DNA from 2 places in the Clostridium sp. LBM24168 genome. Region 2 is predicted to be linked to the other one. Evidence: riboswitches for the same ligand, from Rfam matches in the RefSeq annotation. Region 2 holds a riboswitch; the other holds the start of a gene.

Region 1 (8,244 bases), 530 kb from region 2:
CTTCAGTAATTGTTTTGCTGTCCATAAGTTTACTGTTCTGCAGAAAAAATCGTTCAAGGTTTCTATATATATGCAACCTTGTAATAAGCTTGCTCATAATAAGTGACCTGAATTACTTTAGATATTTCAAGGATATAATATCAATTCCTGTATTAATAAATGGACTTCAGTTAGGTGCTGTTGGCTCAAGTGTAAAAAATATCATGCGTCCCGGTGACTTTTTATATACAGTAGATTTATTCATAATTCCATTTATGAACAACTATATAAACAAACACAAAAATAATTCCTTACCACCATTCAAATTAAGGCTGTCATTTTTTCTATGTTTACTGGTATTAGCTATATCCACAGATTACATCTTTTTTTATAAATTATCCAAGGAACAGCCCAGACTTTTAAGCACCATGTACAACAAGGTATATATAACAAAACATCTTGGAATGGTAAATTATCATTATTTGGATATATACAATACTATATATAGTAAAATAGATAAAGTAAAACCTATCCCCGAAAAGAAATTGACGGAAATACAAAATTTTATGGATAAAAATGAATCTTCGAAAAAAAATCTTCACGCTGCATACGAAGGGAAAAATTTAATAGTAATACAAGTAGAAGCACTTCAGCAATTTGTAATAAATAGCTCTATTGCTGGAAAAGAAATAACCCCAAATTTAAACAAAATGGCGGGTAGATCAGAGTATTTCGATAATTTTCATTATCAGGTTGCTGCTGGCGGTACTTCTGATGCCGAATTCATGGCCAATAATTCCCTATATCCAGCAGAGTCTGGTGCAGCATACTTTTTATATTCTGGCAACAAATTTCAATCTATGCCAGAGTCTTTCATAAATAAGGGTTACGATACATCCGCCTTTCATGGATTCAGAGAAAGTTTTTGGAACAGAAATGTAATGTACAAAAATTTCAAATTTAATCATTTTTACGGTGAAAAAAGCTTTAAAAAGAATGAAACCATAGGTTTAGGTCTTAGCGATAAATCCTTTTTAAACCAATCTGTAGATAAACTGAAAGATTTAAAAAGTCCTTATTATGCTTTTTTAATTACATTAAGCAGTCATTTTCCTTATGATGACGTAAAAAATTACGGAAATTTCAGTGTTGGAAAATTGGAAGGCACTTTTATAGGAAACTACATCAAATCAATACACTACACCGATGCCCAGCTGGGTATGTTCTTTGACAGACTGCGCAGGAAAGGAATATTAAAAAATTCCGTAATTGTACTTTATGGAGATCATTACGCAATTCCCAGAAATAAGCAGGAGCAATTTTTAAAATTCTATAACAAAAGTTCCATATCCAACGTGGATTGGATAAATCTACAGAAAGTTCCCTTCATGATTCATTTTCCAGATGAGCGTGTAAAAGGAATAAATCACATAAATTCCGGTGAGATGGACATATATCCTACAATAAGTAATCTCTTTAATCTATCCGGCAATTACATGATGGGAAATGACCTTTTTAATGAAAAAAAGGGTGTGACAATATACAGAGATGGTTCTTTTATATATGGGAAGTGCTACTATATGTCCGAGAACAATACTTACTATGATATAGCCACAGGCTTGAAACTTCCTGAAACAGAAGAACTCATGCAGGAAAAACAATCTGTTCTCAATCAACTTGAATATTCAGATGATATACTAAAACATAATCTATTAGAAACATGGTTAAATAAATGACATGCCTGCTAGTTTTTTACCTGCAGACATGTCCACTATAAAGGCTGCATCATTGTTAATTGTCAACTAAGCAAGCTGTTTAATAAGATTGGCCATTTCTATAGCTGCCATGGCCCCATCATATCCTTTATTTCCAGACTTGGTACCAGCCCTTTCTATTGCCTGCTCTATATTATCTGTAGTAAGTACACTAAATATAACAGGCATATTTGCCTCAAGAGAAACATTGGCTACACCCTTCGAAACCTCATTTGATACATAATCGAAATGAGGAGTAGCTCCCCTTATGACGGCTCCAAGGCATATAACTGCATCATACTTTCCTGACATAGCCATTTTCTTTGAAATAAGAGGTATTTCAAATGCTCCCGGAACCCAGCTTATACTTATATTGTCTTCATCAGCTCCATGACGCTTCAGGCAGTCCAGTGCACCTTCCAGCAATTTTCCACTTATAAATTCATTGAACCTTCCAACTACTATACCAAATTTTAAATTTTCTGCTGTCAGCTTTCCTTCATATGTTTTCATGTATAAAAACCTCCATAAAATTAAACTATATTCTACAATTTCAATAAATGTCCCATTTTTTCTTTTTTAGTATGCATATATTTTACATTTTCTTTTGAATAACTTACTTCAATAGGTACTCTTTCCGTTATTTCCAGCCCATAATCTGAAAGTCCTTCTATTTTTTTCGGATTATTAGTCAAAAGTCTCATCTTTCTTATCCCGATATCCTGCAATATTTGAGCCCCTATTGAATAATCCCTCATATCTGCCGGAAAACCAAGAGCTAGATTTGCCTCTACAGTATCCATTCCATCATCCTGGAGTTTATAGGCCTTAATTTTATTTAAGAGTCCTATACCTCTACCTTCCTGACTCATATAAAGAAGAACTCCTTTTCCCTCTTTTCCTATCTGCTTCAGTGCAGCTTGAAGCTGATCCCCACAGTCACATCTCAGAGAATGAAATACATCACCTGTAAGACATTCTGAATGTACTCTGACGAGAGTATTCTCATCTTGGAAATTATCTCCTTTCACAAGGCATACATGCTGATCCCCATTTAATATATTTTCATATCCTACAATTTCAAATTCCCCGAATTTAGTCGGCAGATGTGCAGAAGCAACTCTTCTGACTAACTTTTCAGTTTTCTTCCTGTAAGCTATCAGATCCAATATAGTTACAATCTTAATTTCATGTTCTTCCGCAAATTTCATCAAATCATCTCTTCTTGCCATGGTTCCATCATCTTTTATTATCTCACATATTGCTGCTGCTCCCTTAAAACCTGCAATTTTAGACAGATCAACTGAGGCTTCCGTATGTCCTGTCCTATCAAACACTCCATTCTTCTTAGCAACAAGTGGGAACACATGTCCTGGCCTTCTAAAATCACTGCCGCAGTTTAAAGCTGCAATCATATTTATTGTATGTGCTCTTTCAAATGCAGATATACCTGTTGTTGTATCCTTAAAATCTACACTTACTGTAAATGCTGTTTCATGATTATCAGTATTATTTTGAACCATAGGGTTGAATCCAAGTTTTAACGCTATTTCTTCCTCCACAGGTGCACAAAGAAGTCCTCTTGCATATTTGATCATGAAATTGATATTTTCTCCAGTAGCCTTTTCGGCAGGTATGACCAGATCTCCTTCATTTTCCCTTCCTTCATCATCTACAATTATAATCATCTTCCCATTTTTAAGATCCGCTGCTGCATCTTCTATAGAACTAAATTTATAACTCATACTTTTCCTCCTTAAAATCTATTTGTTTTTATTTTTATACAAATCCATATTTTTTTAACATTTCAGAGTTTATACTTGATCTATTTTCAATTTTTCTATTTGAAGTGTCCATTAATCTTTCAACATATTTGCCTACCAAATCGCATTCAATATTTACTAAATCACCTGTTTTTCTGTAATATAACATAGTTTCCCCCTTGGTATGCGGGATCAGCGATACACTAAAACTATTTTTGTTCAATCTTGCTATTGTAAGGCTTACACCATCTAAGGATATAGATCCCTTAAGCACTACATATTTCATGAGATCCAATGGTATTTCAATTTCAAGCCAGGTTGATATATCTTCATCATGAACATCAACTACCTTTCCAACACCATCTATATGGCCGCTTACTATATGTCCTCCAAGCCTGTCCCCAACTTTAAGAGCTCTTTCAAGATTTACCCTGCTTCCTACCCTTAAACTTCCTAAGCTGCCCATTCTAAGTGTTTCAGCCATAACATCAACCGTAAATGAATTGCTATTTAAATCTACTACAGTAACACAGGTACCATTTACAGCAATGCTATCTCCCAATTTTGTTTTATCTATAACCTTTTCAGCTCCTATAGTCAATTTTGAAGAGTCCATGCCTTTCGATATCTTAACGATTTCGCCAATTTCTTCTACCAAGCCTGTAAACAAATCCATTACCTCCCAACTTATCGCTTTTTATCTACATAAGCTTCCAGCATAACATCTTTTCCAACCTTCTTTACAGAAATATCCTTCAACTTTATTTCATCGGATATATTTTTGATTCCACTGCCTTCTACCGAAGTCTTTGCATCCTTTCCCCCAAATATCTTAGGTGCAATAAAATAAATAACTTTATCTACAATTCCATATCTTAGTGCGGAGAAGTTTACATTTCCCCCTCCTTCCAGAAGTATACTGTCTATCCCTCTCTCTCCAAGTTTTCTAACTAGGAAATTCAAATCAACTTTATTTTCACTGTTCTTTGGACAAATAATTAAGTATACTCCTTTTTCAGTCAGGCTACTATAATTTTCTCTGTTAAAATCATTTGTACATGCTATTATTATCTCTCTGTCATTTATAGTACTGAATATTCTTGATTTAAGTGGTATGCTAAGTCTTGAATCGAGAATTACAACTTTGGCATCCTTGCTTTTATCTTTAAGTCTCGTAGTTAGGAGTGGATCATCTTCAATAATGGTGCCTATTCCAACCATAATAGCCATAACTCTATTCCTTATTTGATGAACTTTTTCTCTCGACTCCTCGCCTGTTATCCATTTAGATTGTCCACTGACTGTAGCTATTTTTCCATCAAGCGTAACTGCTGATTTCATTATTACAAATGGAATTTTTCTCGTAATATAGTTTATAAATATTTCATTCATTTTAACAACTTCATCTTCCATTACTCCTGTAATTACCTCTATATTTGAATCTCTGAGCATCTCTATCCCTTTCCCGGATACGAGTGGATTCGGATCCAGGCTTCCTATTATTACCTTCTTTATCCCAGATTTTATTATGGCTTCCGCACAGGGTGGTGTTTTTCCATAATGGGAACAAGGTTCTAAGGTTACATATAAATCAGCTCCTCTTGCCTGTTCTCCAGCCTCTTTTAAAGCATATATCTCTGCATGTGGGCCTCCAAACAATTTATGATATCCTTTTCCCAGAATTTTTTCATTTTTTACAATTACAGCTCCCACCAGAGGATTGGGATTTACAAAACCCTTACCTTTCAAGGCCAGCTTTAAGGCTATCATCATGTATTTTTCATAATATTCTTTATTTTTCATAATCTATCACTTCCATGTGTAAAAGATAATTTATTACTATTTAAATTAAAAAAATTTAAAATCCCCTGAAGACAACCTTCAGGGGATAATATAATCAGAAAATACAAATATGGAAATAATAAAAAACCATATGTACTCTACTTTCTTCCATCCAGACTTTACTGTCGGTACTGGAGTTAAACCAGTTCATGCTTCTAAAAGCTTGCGGACTATACCGCCGATCGGGAATTTCACCCTGCCCTGAAAGTTAATATTTAATTTTATCTATAATATATACCTATTTTTTAATGTTGTCAACACGAAAAACTACAAATTGTATTTATATATAATTGTGATGGTGTATAATATTTATTAAATATTATACCGTACAATTTTACAGTGAGGAGGGATTCTAACATGAAGGTTGTTACAGATTTTATATTTAAATTGAACAAGTCACAGACTATAAATTCATTACTGGCTTATGACCAACTTGTAGATAAAAATGAACTGCCTGGATTATATGATTCACTTTTACCCACACTGTATGATGTTGTACATCCATATGGTATTTTCAATATTGAAAAAATCACTGTTTTCCCGGCTGCAGATAAATATGAATATATAATTCCATGTATAATTACCATAGGTGAGACTATAGACGAAAAAATAAATAAGTACTTTTATCTTAAAAAACTTTCTGAAGGTATTATGCTCAACTCAATGGCAAATTCCTATTTATTTGAAATAAGTTATCAATTATTTGAAAAAATTTATATGGAAACTTCACGACTTCATATAGGATTAAGCTCAAGATTGACCCCTGGAGTTCATAAACTTCCAATGGAATATCAAAAATTTATATTGGAAAGCCTGAATAATAGTAAAAATCCAAATATAGCTATAACTGAAAATTATATGTTAAAGCCTCTACATTCAATGGCATACCTATATGGGGCAGATAAAAAAATACCTCTAAATAAAAATGACCATGATTGCAGCAAATGTCCATCCAGAAAATCTTGTATTATGAGAAAGGATTTGATTTAAATGAATTTAAATAAGATAAACGGAAACACATATTATGTAGATGCAGCTACCAATTCGGGTATATTTAGATTTAAAAACAGAAATTGCCTTATTGTAGATACAGGTCTAAACAACAGTGCAGCAAAAAAATTGGACGATATACTTGTAGAAAACAAATTACATCCAAAATACATAATAAATACACACAGTCATCTGGATCACTGTGGTGGAAATATATATTTTCAAAAAAATTATCCCGGCATAATAGTATACACTTCTAAAAATGAAAAACTGTTTATGGAAAACGAATATCTTCACCCTTCAATTCTAAGCTCCGCCTATCCCATTAAATCACTGAATAAGAGCAATAAACCAATTGATGTAGATTACATACTAGATTACGGGATAAACAAAATCGGAGATGACAAATTCAATATAGTACCATTGCCAGGACATTCAATAGAACATATAGGAATAGTAACTTGTGATAGAGTCTGCTTTTTAGGTGACTCAATATTCAGCCCTGAAATACTGGACAAATACTCTTTTCCATACCTGTATAATATATCAGATAGTTTGGACTCATTGAAACGTATAAATGAAATTGATGCAGATTATTTTTTAATAAGTCATTCAGAAAAAATAATTGCAAAAGAAGATATAACATCCTTGATAGACAAAAACATAAAAAACATAGAAAATTACAGCAATGAAATATTGGAACTTCTGGATCAGCCATTGACGAGAGAAGATATTCTTGAGAATATAACAATACTCAACAACCTGAAACTGGACTTCAATGAGTACTATCTCAACTTCGCAGGAGTATCTGCATTTGTATCCTATCTATACAATAACAGACTAATAGACTGCTCTATAGAAGACGGAAAATTATATTATTTCAAGGCAAAAAAATAGATAAATCCACAATTCAATCCATATTGTGGATTTATCTCTATTCAAATAAACTTCCTATAATTTTGTTTTCATTCCTGCTTATTACTCCATAATTATATACCCCAATTAGATATCCATCATAATGTACTGATTTTCCAGTGGTGACCTCTGTTACAATATTTTTATCGGGATTGTTTATGTATATTCGTCCATCTCTTACAACATATATATTTTTCTTGTCAAGGGATGATGGCAATTGGTATGTCTTCCAGCTGTTCCTTGATTGAGTTAAATCAGCCACAAATATCTTGTTTATTCTGTTATTTTCCCCATTTCCTATGTATATACGGTCATTATTATCAGTCCCAAGCAAATAATGCAGAGCATTTTCACCAGTAGCTATTACCTGCTGGTTTCTTCCCATCCTTATCCTATTGGTACTTCTATCTTCATAGACAATTTGATCTCCATCCTGATTATTTATAGCAGCTATATTTCCAAGCTGAATACCACCGAATCTCACAAGATTCATCTGAGTCATACGATCTATTCTATATATCCTGCTTGTCTGTCCTTCTGCGCCAGATGTTACATAAGTTACATTGCTCGCCCCCGAAAAGGTTATATTCTTTACTTCATAATCGCTATTTGGCAAAAGTATTTCTAATACTTGATTTGAATCATTTTTACGTTCCGTGGTAGAATCCCTCTTTGCATCATAGGCTACAAACTTTAAATAACTTGAACCTGCCCTGGAAAATTTTTCTGCCATAAGTATCACATCACTGTCAAGATCCCATCTGTAATAGGACAATTCTGAACCATCCTCCACAGTTACTTCTTTTTTATCATCTTTATCTGTATCAATTACGTATATACTTTCACCTTCACAATAGGATATATAATTTCCATTATGGGATACTCTTATATTTTCTGCATCTTCTGGAATCTTTACTTTTATTTTCGTATGTGCCTTCTTAGATGATATGTCAACTTTTTTTATGTTGAAATTCATCTCGTCTCCCATATAAAATCTGTCT
Region 2 (8,244 bases):
TCATTTTTTGCAATCTTCAAATTTTCTGGAACCGACTTTGATATATTCTCTGTCGCTTTTTCATCTCCATCTAAAGGATAATTTTTTAAAGTACTTTCCTTACTATCTGTAACATCATTCACATTTTGTTTAACAGCAGCTATTTCAGAACTATCTACATTTTTGTATGCCTTTTCAATATTCTTCTGCAATACATTTATATAATCATCCGTACTTGATTTTACATTTTCAGAATTCTGCTTAATTTCAGGCTGAACATTCTTTCCAAATCTTTCTCCTAAAGCTTCAATTTCTCTATATATTATAGTTGGCTTTTTAAACACATCATTAAAGCTTTTTATATTTTCATTATTTACATCTATATTGTTTTCAATAAATGTAAATATGTCTTTACTATTGAGCTTTTCTATATTGGTAAAAAAATCTTTCAGTATACTACTTATCCTTTCTCCTTCAGTACTATTGACCGCTACATTTTTACTTAAAAGATATTTTTGTATAAAATTATCTTCTTCTCCATCATCCGTTTTCACTTTATTCATAAATTCCAAGAGTGATTTTATATTTGAAATATTATCTTTGGTAAGAGGAATTTCATGCTTTATCATATTTTTAACAAGATCATAATCTTCAGTACTCAAATTCATGGAATTTTCCTTTATAAAAAGTTTTACAGCATCTTTCCCGCCATTTTTCACTTCTTCATTTGTTCCAGTAACAATCTTTAACTTGAGTTTTCCATCCTGAAATCCATCCACTTGAAATGCCAACAATTGACCTTGAGATATTTCTCCCAGATTTTCTATAGCTGCAGGAAACTGCCATCCATCCAAAAGTCTTAATAGTATACCCTTAGAAACCTTATCCAAATCCATTACTCTAGCTAGAAATTTCTGTCCTATCTCAAAAGAAAGCTTTGTAGATATTCTTTTATTATTTACATTATAAGTACTATTTACATTCCATATTCCCGCCAATTTGATCACCCTTTATATAAATATACAATATATTTATTTATCGTATATAAGTTTAATTTCATGAATAAAAAGTCTGGCACCAATAATATCGGTGTCAGATAAATTCAGTTTTTATTTTATATTAGGCAGCCTGTTTTCCCTCTGTGTATTCTTTTTTTAATATAGGTGATACACTCTTATAAACTACTAATGTAAGCGCAGTCAATACAACTCCCTTTAATAAATTAAATGGTATGATAGACCAGAGTATCAAAGTTCCAACACTATCTACATTTCCATTTATCTTTGATGCAATCGCAACTATCTGGCTTATAGGAAAATTAAATGCCCTTTCATAGAGTGGTAAAAGTACAAAATAATTTAAAATTGCTGCTGCAATAGACATTGTTACGGTACCCGCCATAAGGCTCATTATTGCAGTGGATTTTGATTTTTTGAGTTTATATATGATTCCTGCTGTACCTACCAAGACAGATCCTATAGCGAAATTTGCCAATTCTCCTACAAAGGCTGTCTGTCCTGCAAATATACCATGAAGTATATTCTTTAAAAATTCTATTATAATTCCAGCTACAGGTCCCAATGCAAAAGTTCCTATTAATGCCGGTAAATCACTAATATCAATTTTCATGAACGATGGAAAAATTGGCAGCGAGAACTCTAAAAACATAAGTAAAAATGCAATAACACCTAATAAAGATATTTTCACAAGTCTGTTTAATTTCCTGTTCTTCATAATACACCCTCCTAATTCATAAGTATAATCTTCTGATATCCTATTAAGGGGTGATAAAGTATAATAAAAAAAGCTCCAACAAAAGTCAGGGCCAATAAATACTTTTCACTTCTTCCATCCAGACTATACTGTCGGCTTCGGAATTTCACCGAATCATGCCATGAAGGCTCGCGGGCTTTACCGCCGGTGGGGAATTACACCCCGCCCTGAAGATTATATTCAATTTAATTACAGATTTATTATAATACTTTTATTATTAAAAATCAACCTGCATTGAAAAAGATATTCCATTGATTTGTTGAAGGTTTTTATGTTAAAATATTTATATAAACATTTTCTTGATTCTTATCACTAAAATTGCTGAAATAAATAATTTATACGACAAAAGCAATATTTATCTCTATAGTTCTTATAAAAATTTTTCAACTCTGGTTTATTAAATAAAAAAAGTGAAATATTAGTATTAGAGGAGGTATTAATAATGTCATATTTTTTAACAGATGATAACACAAAGTTATACTATGAAGTAGCTGGGGAAGGTGAAAAAACCATTGTTTTCATACACGGGTGGTCTGCCAGTCATTTGTTTTTCAAAAAACAAATACCAGTGTTATCCAAGACCTATAAAGTTGTTGGTTATGATTTAAGAGGACACGGACTATCAGAAGAATCTAAAGATGGATACAACTTACCGCAATATGCACAAGATTTAAAAAATTTGATTGACCATCTTAAATTGAAAAATGTAGTATTAGTAGGCTGGTCTATGGGTACCCACATCATATTTGAGTACATTAAACAATTTGGATGCAGTAGTCTGTACAAAATAGTGCTAATAGACATGACTGCTAAACTTATAACTGATGATAACTATAAAGACGGACTTTATGGAAAGTTTACACATGAAGATAATTTAAATACACTGGAAGCTATGAATACCAATTGGAAAGCATTTGCAGACGTATTCACCCCTGCTATTTTTGCAAAATCAGGTTGTAAAGATAAGGAAGAACTAGATTGGACATATAAAGAAGAATATAAGAATTCACCCACTGTTATGACACGTATGTGGGTTAGCATGAGTATACAGGATTATAGAGATGTCCTCGATAAGATAGATATTCCTACACTCATAACATTTGGCGAGGAAAGCTGCTTATATATGCCTGAAAACAGTGAGTATCTAAATAAAATGATAAAAGGTTCAAAAAAAGTAGGTTTTCCGGGATGCGGTCATTCACTAATATTAGAGGATCCAGATAAATTCAATAGAGAGGTTGAAAATTTCATAGGATAAGGTTCTATAAAATATATTCTATATAGCAGTAAAATTCCAGTAAAATTTTATTTTTACTGGAATTTTATTTTATTAAGTCTAATTAGCTGCTAAACTCTTTTAAAGAATAGAAAGATATTATTCTGAAAAATAACCGCAATATGCTCCCCCTCAAATTTAAAACCTACCACAGTTTCATTACATTTTCTTATTCAAGAATATCTTTCTATTTTTTACATTAATATGACTTTCCTTCTATGCATATATATTACTATATTCAAAAACATTTTGCAACTATTTTAATTAAAAATAGTTGCAAAACTATATGAGATGGTATATTATATAGTTAATTGATATTTATCACAATAACCATATAATTAAAATTTAAAACTTACATCACCTTTGATATAATCAGTCTATATAAATTGGATTGATTATATCATTTTTTAATTATCAAATTATATTCGCTTTAACTTAATTTTATTATGTTAATATAATACCATTTTTTTTGAATATAGTTGCAACTTTTTTTTTATTTTTTGTTGCAAAATTCATATTATAGGTGTAAAATGTAAATTAATGAAAATAAAAACTATTTCTTTTTAGGTGACTAGATGAAATTTTTAACCAGCAATGAAAAAATAAAAAAATTAAGAAAAGATTTGAACATGAAGCAGCAGGATCTACAGGATGAAAACATAACCAGAGGACTTATAAGTATGATTGAAATAGGTCGGAGAAATCTTAAATATGATACTGCTGTAATACTTGCTAAAAAATTTAACGCTAGAGCTAAGGAATTAGGTCATGAATTATCCATAGACGGGGATTATCTATTGAGGTCACCAGAAGAGGATGCAAGGTTGTACTGTCTTAAAAGACTCAGACAAAAAAATATTTCCATGGATGATGTAAAATATGTAATGTCAATATCAGAAAGGTACAATTTGACAGATGTGGAAGCCGAGGCTTATTGTAAATATGGTGATATCTATTATGAAAAAAAAGATTGTGAAAAGGCATTTGTAAATTACAATCAGTCTTTAGACACCTATAAAAATATAAAGCAGAATGAAAAGGTATCTTATATATATTGGCGGCTTGGACTATGTAAAGGAAATCTTCTTCAGTACTCGGACTGTATTACATATTTGAATTTCTCTATACACTATTCCCTTGCTTATGACAATATGAAGATCTATGAACTAGCTTTATACGATATGGCACTTGCATATAGAAAGTTAAACAAGATAGATTTGTGTCTCGAAAATATAGATAAATACTTATCTATCCATAATAAGCAAGACAATTTTACATTTTACATATATGCCAACATTTTAAAAGCCGACTGTTTTGAGATTAAAAATGATCTTAAGACCGCTATAGACATATATATTTCTTTAGAAGATAAAATTGTAGATTTAGAGAACCCCTTACTTGGATACATATATAATAATTTAGGCTTGGTATACTGTCATATGAATGATTTTAAAAACAGCATAAACTATTTCAATAAAGCGGAGACCTTTAAATATAAATTTGACAGACCTACTTTATCCCATACATTTATAGAAAAATCCTATATATTTATAAAGCAGAAATCATATGATAAGGCCGTTGAATCTATAAAAATAGGTCTTAAAAACGCAGAAGAATATGGTGATATGGAATATATCATAAAAGGTAATCTTATGCTGTCTAGAATATATGATATATTGAATGATTATGATAAACTTGAAAAAGTCTATTTAAAACTAGTTGAAATATTAAAAAAAACCGGTGAAATTCATAATATTGTAGATCTTTCACTTGTCTACAACAAGCTATCATTGATATATCTGACAAAAGGAGATAAAACCAATACCAGAAAGTATCTGCTATTGTCACAGGATACTATAAAAAGCTACAATAATTCAACATATTACAATATAGATATTTTTTAATAGGGGGGAATTTTAAAATGAAAAAGAAATTGATCAAAACTGTTGCTGCCGCTATATGTTTTTTGACACTTTCACTAGGGGTTGTTACAACTGCTCAAGTTGAAGCCAAATCCATTTCTGCTAAAAATTCTGTAATTGTCGTTCAACCAATGGAGCTTCCGCCATTTCATTAAATAACATATAACAATATTTAAAAAACAGATAATCTGCCTATGTTTGATAAGTGCAGATTATCTGTTTTTATATTAAACTGAATATATAGAAAAATATAGTCTTTTGATATATAATTATGACATAAAATAGAAAGTCAGGTGATTTAATATGGAACCAGTACATATGTTTATAACAAGTTGGTGTCCTTACTGCAAACAGGCCCTTAACTGGATGAAAGAGCTTAAAAATGAAAATCCGGAATATACAAATATAGATATAAAAATAGTAGATGAAGAACTGAATCCAGAAACAGCAAAAAAATATGATTACTATTATGTACCTACATATTTTGTAGGAGAAAAGAAAATGCATGAGGGTGTCCCATCAAAAGAAATTATTCGCCAAATATTTAAAAAATCCCTCGAGTCATCTTCTTCTAACCCTAAAAACACAAAAATCTTTAAATAGTATTTTCTCCATACAGAAATAAGCTCTCATTTAATTACATTATCAAATAAGAGCTTATTTTTTATTTCATGCTAAGTGAAATTCTTTTTCTCTTTTCATCTATCTCAAGTACGGTAACCTGCACAATATCTCCAACCTGAACTACATCAAGAGGATGCTTCACAAACTTGTCTGAAAGCTGGCTTACATGTACTAATCCGTCTTGATGAACTCCTATATCAACAAAGGCACCGAAATCAGCTACATTTCTAACCGTGCCCATGAGTACCATCCCCGGCTTAAGCTGATTCATATCAACTATGCCGGTCTTTAGTATAGGCTTGGGAAGTTCCTCTCTAGGATCCCTACCGGGTTTTTTTATTTCATTTATAATATCTTTTAAAGTAGGTATTCCTGAATCAAGTTTTTTAGAAAGTATCCCTATTCCTATCTCTTTAACTCTTTCATCTATATCCTTGAGTGCTCCACCTCTGAAACCCTCCATAGTATATCCAAGAATATTCAAAAGTTCTTTGGCCATATCATAAGATTCAGGATGTACAGAGGTATTGTCAAGAGGTTCACTACTTTCCATAACCCTCAGAAAACCTGCACATTGTTCAAAAGCCTTTGCTCCCAATCTCTTAACTTTTAGTAATTCCTTTCTGCTTCTAAACTTCCCATTTTTTTCTCTATAATCTACAATATTTGCAGCTATAGCTGAATTTATTCCCGATATATAGGAAAGGAGTGATGGTGTTGCTATATTTAAATCTACACCCACACTGTTTACACAATCTTCCACAACTCCTTTCAGGGATTCATCCAACCTTTTAGGAGCAACATCATGCTGGTATTGCCCAACGCCTATTGCCTTTGGGTCTATTTTTACCAGCTCTGCAAGCGGATCTTGAAGCCTTCTACCTATTGATATTGCACCTCTAAGTGATACATTTACATCTGGATAATCTCTTGCAGCAAGTTCTGATGCCGAGTATACAGAAGCCCCAGCTTCAGATACTATAGCATAGTATAAATCCTTTTCCCTTTCCTCTTTTACCTCCTTTATGAGTCTTCCTATTATTTCCTCTGACTCTCTGCTTGCAGTTCCATTTCCAAGCGATATCATATTTATATCATACTTATACACGAGATATTTCAGTGTTTTTATAGAACCTTCCACATCATTCTGAGGTGCAGTTGCATATACTATAGCCGTATCCAGCAGCTTTCCCGTATCATCCAGCACAGCTACTTTACACCCATTTCTAAATCCAGGATCATATCCCATTACATTTTTGCCTTTTATCGGAGGCTGCATGAGAAGCGCTTTCAAGTTCGCCTTAAATATTTTTATGGCCCCTTCCTCGCCTATATCTGTAAGTTCAGATCTTATCTCCCTATCAATGGAAGGGTATATCAACCTTTTCAGAGAATCCACAATACTTTTTTCTATATAAATATCTGTAATACTATTTCCTTTAAGACACTCTTTCTCTAAATATGATACTATTCTATCCATATCACAATTTATCTTAACAGATAAAATTTTCTCCTTTTCACCTCTATTTATAGCAAGTATTCTATGAGGTGGAATAGACTTTACCACTTCGTTATATTCATAGTACATTTCATAGGGAGTAGGTTCTTTGCTTTCACCTTTTGTTTCAATTATTCCAGTATCATGCACAAATTTTCTTATCCACTTCCTATACTTTGCTTCATCAGAGATAACTTCACTTATTATATCCATGGCACCAGATAGAACATCTTCTATATTTTCCACTCCTTTTTCTGCATTTATAAACTTTTCTGCATATGAGTTTATATCACCCTTAAAACTTCCGCTTATTATAACATCAGAAATAGGCTTCAATCCTTTTTCCTGCGCAATAGTAGCTCTAGTCCTCTTTTTAGGTTTATATGGTCTGTATATATCCTCAACCTCAGTTAGAGTACCACAGATTTCTATGGATTTTTTTAATCCTTCTGTAAGCTTTCCCTGTTCTTCTATTATTCTTATTACATCTTCTTTTCTTGCCTTTAAATTTCTAAGATACATAAGTCTCTGTGCAAGCTTTCTTAAAGTTATATCACTCATGCTGCCTGTCAGTTCTTTCCTATATCTTGCTATGAAAGGCACTGTATTACCTGAATCTATTAATTCAATTACATTATTTATATATTTTTTATCTACACCTAATTCTAATGATAATGTGTCTATTATATTGCTCATTTTTACCTCCTGCCTTAATTTTAAAGCTATGTTAAATAAATAATCAATTAAAAATATATTACAACAGTTATATGAGCTTTGGCAAATTAATATATATTTATATACAATAAATAATTTTAGGAGCTATAATATATGAAAAGATTTATATTATCTTTATTTATAACCATATTTTGCTTAATTTGTTCTATGAGTTTTCAAATCTATTGCTCTACAAAGCCTTTAGATTATGCAGACATAAAAAATGATATAACCTATCTATCCTCAAATGATTTCAATGGCAGACTCCCAGGAACCATAGAAAATTACGAAGCAGTACGCTTTATAAATGACTATTTCAGAAGCCAAAACTTAAAGCCTTACAATAACAACTATCTAGAAAGCTTCAATGTCATATATCCCAAAAGAATAAATGGTATACCAAGCTTAACAGTAAAAGATAAAAATGGATTCATAATAAAGCAATATAAATATGGAAT

Evidence for each region. A riboswitch is a leader RNA that binds a small molecule or an ion and turns the genes downstream of it on or off. The one in region 2 is predicted to bind FMN.
Region 1: it holds a riboswitch for FMN, as region 2 does, so the genes downstream of both, ribD (bifunctional diaminohydroxyphosphoribosylaminopyrimidine deaminase/5-amino-6-(5-phosphoribosylamino)uracil reductase RibD) here and ACSVC9_RS15730 (ECF transporter S component) in region 2, are expected to answer to the same signal.

Annotation. Positions count from the first base shown of each region.
Region 1 is NZ_CP196861.1:499,432-507,675, reverse strand. Features, by position in the region: gene ACSVC9_RS02450 (LTA synthase family protein) at 1-1,715, shown strand, start outside; gene ribH (6,7-dimethyl-8-ribityllumazine synthase) at 1,782-2,246, opposite strand; gene ACSVC9_RS02440 (bifunctional 3,4-dihydroxy-2-butanone-4-phosphate synthase/GTP cyclohydrolase II) at 2,279-3,478, opposite strand; gene ACSVC9_RS02435 (riboflavin synthase) at 3,513-4,166, opposite strand; gene ribD (bifunctional diaminohydroxyphosphoribosylaminopyrimidine deaminase/5-amino-6-(5-phosphoribosylamino)uracil reductase RibD) at 4,184-5,299, opposite strand; FMN riboswitch at 5,435-5,551, opposite strand; gene ACSVC9_RS02425 (5-methyltetrahydrofolate--homocysteine methyltransferase) at 5,696-6,328, shown strand; gene ACSVC9_RS02420 (MBL fold metallo-hydrolase) at 6,329-7,225, shown strand; gene ACSVC9_RS02415 (hypothetical protein) at 7,263-8,244, opposite strand, start outside.
Region 2 is NZ_CP196861.1:3,150,400-3,158,643, reverse strand. Features, by position in the region: gene ACSVC9_RS15735 (hypothetical protein) at 1-986, opposite strand, end outside; gene ACSVC9_RS15730 (ECF transporter S component) at 1,099-1,713, opposite strand; FMN riboswitch at 1,816-1,931, opposite strand; gene ACSVC9_RS15725 (alpha/beta fold hydrolase) at 2,195-3,010, shown strand; gene ACSVC9_RS15720 (helix-turn-helix domain-containing protein) at 3,604-4,932, shown strand; gene ACSVC9_RS15715 (hypothetical protein) at 4,950-5,105, shown strand; gene ACSVC9_RS15710 (glutaredoxin family protein) at 5,254-5,553, shown strand; gene ACSVC9_RS15705 (Tex family protein) at 5,615-7,768, opposite strand; gene ACSVC9_RS15700 (M28 family metallopeptidase) at 7,901-8,244, shown strand, end outside.